DNA from 2 places in the Enterococcus wangshanyuanii genome. Region 2 is predicted to be linked to the other one. Evidence: predicted binding sites of a transcription regulator. Region 2 holds the regulator's gene; the other holds the start of a gene.

Region 1 (3,434 bases), 560 kb from region 2:
TCACGAGGAATTGGTGTTACTAGTGGTTGCTTTTGAGCAACGCCGTAACCGATAACAGGATAGTCATCCATCATAGCGTCGATCTCACCGATCTCAAGTGCGCTATATAAAGCATCTGTTGTATCTAAATACTTGATTGAATAGCCATATTTATCTTTATTTGCTTCAAGAAAATCAGCACTTTCTGTCCCGATTTTTGCACCGACTTTTTTCCCTTTTAAGTCTTCATAGGAAGTGATTTTGTCGTTGCCTTTTTTGACAGCGATTTGGATCCCACTATTGAAATAAGGAGTCGAAAAGTCGAATGATTTTTCACGTTCGTCAGTGATCGTCATTCCGGCGATCATCCCATCTGCCTGCCCAGATTCAACTGCCTGAACAGCTGAACTAAAACCAATAAATTTAAATTCAATATTGAATCCTTGGAGTTCAGCGATTCGTGTGACTAGGTCAACATCGATTCCTTCGTATTCACCATCAGAATTTTGGAATTCAAAAGGTGCGAAGGTTGAATCACTAGCAATGACATAAGTATCTTTTTTCGGTTGGATCTTTTTCATTTTTGTATCTGTTTGGTCTTCTGATTCATTTCCTGTAGAAATATAGTTTGCAATGATTTCATCATACTTGCCGGAGTCTTTTAAATCTTTTAATCCAGCATTGAATTTTTCAAGTAATTCTTTGTTTTGCCCTTTTTTGACAGCAAACCCGTAAGAACTTCCGGTTTCTTTTTTACCAACTAACTGTAATTTCTGACCATTCGTGATTGCATAGCCTAATACAGGATAATCATCAAAAATAGCATCTGCTTCACCGTTTTCAAGTGCTTGGTAAAGCCCAGTTGCATCGTCGAAGTTTTTGATCGTATAGCCATACTTATCTTGATTTTTTTCAAGGAAAGTAGCACTTTCTGTCCCCACTTTAGCGGCAACGGTTTTTCCTTTTAAATCATCGTAACCTTTGATTTTGTCATTTCCCTTTTTGACAGCCATCTGCAAGCCGCTATCAAAATAAGGGTCTGAGAAATCAAAGGATTTCTTCCGCTCGTCTGTGATACTCATTCCGGCGATCATTCCATCAACCTGTTTAGATTGAACTGCCTGAATGGCACTGTCAAAGCCAAGCGGTTTTAGATTGACCTTAAAGTCTTGGTCAGCTGCAATGGCTTGAAGTAAATCAACATCAATACCGATGTATTCTCCTTTAGAATCCTGAAATTCAAAAGGTGCAAAAGTTAAATCTGTTCCTATATTATATGTTTTTTCCTCAGCCTGAGCCGATTGCCCAAGTGTAAATGTCAGCAGACTTGCCATCATTAGCATAAATGAAAGCAAAATGTGTTTCTTTTTCATAAAATACCTCCTATATTTACATATTGAATAATTATATAGTAAAAAAAGGGTAAAACACAAGTCATTAGACAAGTGAAACATAAAAAAATGTCATTTTCTAACATCTTATGTAATTAAATGTAACATTGGTGGGTGAAAAAATTTGGGGAAAAATCAGAAAATAAAGTTGAAATCAATAAAAAATGCGTATACGCAATTCATTCTAAAGGTGGCGAAAATATGTTCGGTATGGTAGAATATTTTCAGAGGTTTCCCTTCGATTTAATAGTAGTGATTTTAGAAAATTTGGACCTATTATCATTGGCTAATAATTGAATGGAAGCAGCCAGTAAATTATACAGAGGAGGATGTTGGATGATAGAAAGAGAAACCTCCAATACGTTTGACCTAGTGTCAAAGTATCAGCCGGATGGTGATCAGCCGGAAGCGATCAAGCGATTAACAGAAGGGATCGAAGGCGGCGAGAAAGCTCAGATTCTACTTGGAGCAACAGGAACTGGTAAGACATTTACGATCTCTAATGTGATTACCGAGGTCAATAAACCTACGTTGGTCATCGCGCATAATAAAACATTAGCTGGACAGCTTTACGGTGAATTCAAAGAATTCTTCCCGAATAATGCGGTCGAGTATTTTGTTAGTTATTATGACTATTATCAGCCAGAAGCTTATGTTCCTTCCAGCGATACATATATAGAAAAAGATGCCAGTATCAATGATGAAATCGATAAACTGCGTCACTCTGCAACAAGCTCATTACTTGAAAGGAATGATGTGATCGTAGTTGCTTCGGTTTCGTGTATCTTTGGTTTGGGAGATCCTAAAGAATATAGTGAACAGGTCGTATCGATTCGTGTTGGGATGGAAATGGACCGTAGTCAGTTATTGACGAATTTGGTCAATATTCAATTTGAACGCAATGACATCGATTTTCAGCGGGGACGTTTTCGTGTGCGTGGAGATGTGGTTGAAATTTTCCCAGCCTCAAGAGATGAGCATGCGTTAAGAGTTGAATTTTTCGGTGATGAGATTGAACGAATCAGAGAGGTTGATGCGCTGACCGGAGAAATAATTGCGGAAACAGAGCATGTGGCAATTTTCCCAGCGACTCACTTTGTGACGAATGAAGATCATATGGAACACGCTATTTCTCAGATCCAAGCCGAATTAGATGAACGATTAAGAGTTTTACGTAGTGAAAATAAATTACTGGAAGCCCAACGTTTAGAACAACGGACAAATTATGATATCGAAATGATGCGTGAGATGGGCTATACATCTGGTATTGAAAACTACTCTCGTCATATGGACGGACGCTCTGAAGGGGAGCCGCCATACACATTACTAGATTTCTTTCCTGATGATTTCCTGTTGGTAATCGATGAATCACATGTAACGATGCCGCAAATTAGAGGAATGTATAATGGAGACAGAGCAAGAAAACAAATGCTGGTCGATTATGGTTTCCGTTTACCAAGTGCTTTAGATAACCGTCCACTCAGATTGGAAGAATTTGAAGAGCATGTTCATCAAATCGTCTATGTTTCCGCTACGCCAGGCCCTTATGAGCATGAACAGACAGATACTGTGATCCAACAGATTATTCGTCCAACTGGCTTACTAGATCCGTTGATCGAAGTTCGTCCGATCATGGGACAAATCGATGATCTAGTTGGTGAAATCAATGAACGTGTAGCGAAGAACCAACGGGTTTTTGTTACTACACTGACGAAGAAAATGTCAGAGGATCTAACAGATTATTTCAAAGAACTAGGAATCAAGGTCAAGTATCTGCATAGTGATATCAAGACATTGGAACGAACCGAGATCATTCGCGATCTGCGTTTAGGTGAGTTTGATGTATTGGTCGGAATCAATCTATTAAGAGAAGGACTGGATGTGCCGGAAGTATCATTGATCGCTATTTTAGATGCTGATAAAGAAGGCTTCTTGAGAAGTGAGCGTTCACTTGTTCAGACGATCGGAAGAGCGGCGCGAAATGCAGACGGCCGAGTGATCATGTACGCAGATAAAATAACTGATTCGATGCAAAAAGCGATGGATGAAACAGCTCGTCGTCGT
Region 2 (3,434 bases):
TGCGTCAAGACATATGTCACAGGTGTATTTTGGATAGCAGCTAAACGAACTGCCGGACGAAGATAATCAGTAAATACAAAGAACGTTCCTCCGTAAATACGGCTTCCTCCATGTAATTGAATACCGTTCATAGCAGCTGCCATGGCGAACTCGCGAACACCAAACCAGATATTACGACCTTCGTATTGTCCAGGCTCAAAATCTTTTTCAGCAGCAACCATTGTATTATTTGAAGCTGACAAATCAGCTGATCCGCCCCAGAAGCTAGGAATAGTTTTAGAAAGAGCTTGGATCGTCTCTTTACTAGTCACACGACTCGCTGCACTAGTCCCAACCTCGTAACTTGGCAATTCACTATCCCAATTTTCAGGAAGTTCATCAGCAAAAGCTTGTTTGAATTGTTTCGCTAGTTCAGGATGTGATTTTGTATAGTTTTCAAACATTGTATTCCATTCGTTTTCAGCTTTTTCGCCTTCATCAACTACTGTTTCTTTGAATCGTGCTGCAACTTTATCCGGAACTGTAAAATCTGGGTATTCCCAGCCGTAAACGGCTTTCGCTGCAGTAATACCTTCTGCTCCAAGAGGTGCTCCATGAACAGCTGATGTTCCTTCTTTAGGTGACCCAAATCCAATCACTGTTTTCACTTCGATCAATGTTGGTTTATCTGTCTCAGCTTTAGCAGTTTCGATTGCTTTTGAAATGGCTTCTAAATCATTTCCGTCTTTTACTAAGATATGCTGCCAGCCGTATGCTTCATAGCGGGCACCGACATTTTCAGTGAAGGCTTTAGACGTTGGTCCATCTAATGAAATATCATTTGAATCATATAACACGATCAATTTGCCGAGTTTCATATGACCAGCCATTGAGCTTGCTTCCTGAGAAACGCCTTCCATCAAGTCACCATCACCACAAAGTGCATAAGTATAATGATCGATCACAGGGAAACTATCGCGGTTGTAGACTGCAGCAGTATGCGCTTCAGCCATTGCCATTCCCACAGCCATCGCAATCCCTTGACCTAATGGACCAGTTGTTGCTTCGACACCATCTGTATGATGAACTTCAGGGTGACCAGGAGTCAAACTTTCCCATTGACGGAAACCTTTCAAATCATCGATAGAAACGTTATAACCTGCTAAATGAAGCAAACTATATAACATCGCTGAACCATGCCCGGCAGAAAGAACGAAACGGTCTCTGTCTGCCCAGTTTCTTGAGGTTTTAGGATTTACTTTTAAGTGTTTTGTCCAAAGTGCATAGGCCATAGGGGCTGCCCCCATTGGTAATCCAGGATGTCCTGAATTAGCTTTTTGAATCGCTTCGATACTTAAGGTACGAATGGTATTGACGCCTAATTGATCAGTGTTGTCGAACAAAAAAATCATCTCCTATTTAGGTTTTTTTTACCTTTATTAAGTCCATTTTAGCGTATTTCTTTTATGAAAGCAATTACTTTCAGTAAAAAAAACTGAAATTATTTTCTATTATGCAGCCCTTTTTGCTTTTGGATTTTCTTTAATTTATCTGGGGTCACATCTTTTCCTTCCGGATCTACGACCTTCATCCCTTCGATATGATGACGCATGCCGCTGCGGAAGGTCGCTAAATATTCTTGTCTGAGTTCGTTCTGTTCTTTTTTTTCAGTTTCTGATAATCCGCTCTCCTTTGCTTTTTTAGCAAGTTCATTGATGCGGTTCATTTTTTCTGGTGATAGCATTTATTGTCCTCCTTTAATGAAAGGTTAGCAAAAATCTTGATAGTAATCATAATAAGAAATAAGAGTTTACTTTCCATGTCTATCTTATAAGATGTATTATAAAAATACAACCATATTCTAGATAAAACAATGTTCTTACCCTTTTTTTTGCATATAATAATACTTTTAACAAAAAATACGAACGCTTGTTTGATTCCTATAGAAAACTATGGTACACTAAATTTATAAATTGAAAGAAGGTGCGGGTTTTGGTGAAACGTACAGATACAAGACAAGTCGAAGTATTAAAATATATATATGAACAAGTCGAACTTAAAGGCTATCCTCCAACCGTTCGAGAAATCGGAAAAGCAGTAGACCTATCCTCTACTTCTACTGTTCATGGACATTTAGCACGTTTAGAAAAAAAAGGATTGATCCTAAGAGACCCGACTAAACCTCGAGCGATCGAACTGACTGCTGAAGGATTGGAAAAAATCGGTATCAAGCCAACAGTCATTCCTATGTTGGGGGTGGTTACTGCTGGTGAACCAATCCTAGCTGTTGAAGAGGCATCGGATTTTTTCCCATTGCCGCCTGATTTACAATCCGAAGAAAATTCACTATTCATGTTGACGATTCGCGGAGAAAGTATGATCAACGCTGGAATACTGGATGGTGATCAAGTTATCGTTCGTAAACAAAGTGCTGCAGCAAATGGGGACATTGTTATTGCAATGACAGATGAAGATGAAGCAACATGCAAGCGATTCTTTAAGGAAACAGACCATATTCGCCTACAACCTGAGAATGATGCATTAGAACCGATCATTCTGCCTAATGTTAGTATTCTTGGTAAAGTTGTTGGTTTATACCGCAATCATATTTAATAAAAAAGTTAGCAGAATCTTCTACAGACCTGCTAACTTTTTTTACTCTTCCTGCTCTGGGCAGACTTTCCTTTGGTATGTTTCAAACTGATAAGAATAGTAATTTTGTTCATCCTGCTCACCAGGGCTAAGATTGATCAACGTCCAATCTTCCCAAGAAACTTCTGGAAATACTGAATCTCCATCAAAAGTATGGCTGATCACTGTACGATATAAAACGTCACAGTAAGGTAAAAATTCCTCGTAAACTTTGGAACCGCCAGCTATAAAAGTAATTCCTGAAAATTCTTGGGCATAGGCCAGTACTTCGTCTATATCATGAACAACAATAACGCCAGAAGCCTTATAGTTTTTGTCCCTCGTCATAACGATCGTTTGTCGATTAGGCAGCGGACGACTTCCCATTCCTTCAAATGTTTTTCTTCCCATGACGATTGTATTATCCTCCGTCATTTGCTTAAAAAATTTTAGATCATTTGGCAGATGCCACGGCAATCGATTTTCCTTTCCGATCGTTCCCTGTTCATCTTGTGCCCAGATAGCTGCTAACATAAAATGCTCCTTTCAAACTTAAACGGCGATAGGTGCTTTGATTGCTGGGTGAGGATCATATCCTTCTATTACAATATCTTCCATTTCAAAATCAAAAACAGATTCCTTTTCTTGGTTCAACTTAAGTGTAGGAAATGAACGAAGTTCTCTTGATAACTGCTCTTTCATTTGATCAATATGATTTGTATACAAATGCGCATCTCCAAGAGTATGGACAAAATCCCCCACTTCTAAGCCCGTTTCGTGAGCAATTAGATGAGTCAATAATGCATAACTAGCGATGTTAAACG

What was found. The regulator LexA, encoded in region 2, represses DNA repair genes until DNA is damaged. The targets are predictions, from matches to a motif close to CNAACANNTGTTNG.
Region 1: the regulator LexA is predicted to act here: its motif matches at 1,565-1,578, upstream of uvrB (excinuclease ABC subunit UvrB).

Annotation. Positions count from the first base shown of each region.
Region 1 covers NZ_CP021874.1:39,917-43,350, forward strand. The annotation lists gene CC204_RS00200 (amino acid ABC transporter substrate-binding protein/permease) at 1-1,352, opposite strand, end outside; gene uvrB (excinuclease ABC subunit UvrB) at 1,707-3,434, shown strand, end outside.
Region 2 covers NZ_CP021874.1:601,847-605,280, reverse strand. The annotation lists gene tkt (transketolase) at 1-1,382, opposite strand, end outside; gene CC204_RS02865 (DUF896 family protein) at 1,481-1,723, opposite strand; gene lexA (transcriptional repressor LexA) at 1,972-2,592, shown strand; gene CC204_RS02855 (dihydrofolate reductase) at 2,635-3,144, opposite strand; gene CC204_RS02850 (thymidylate synthase) at 3,163-3,434, opposite strand, start outside.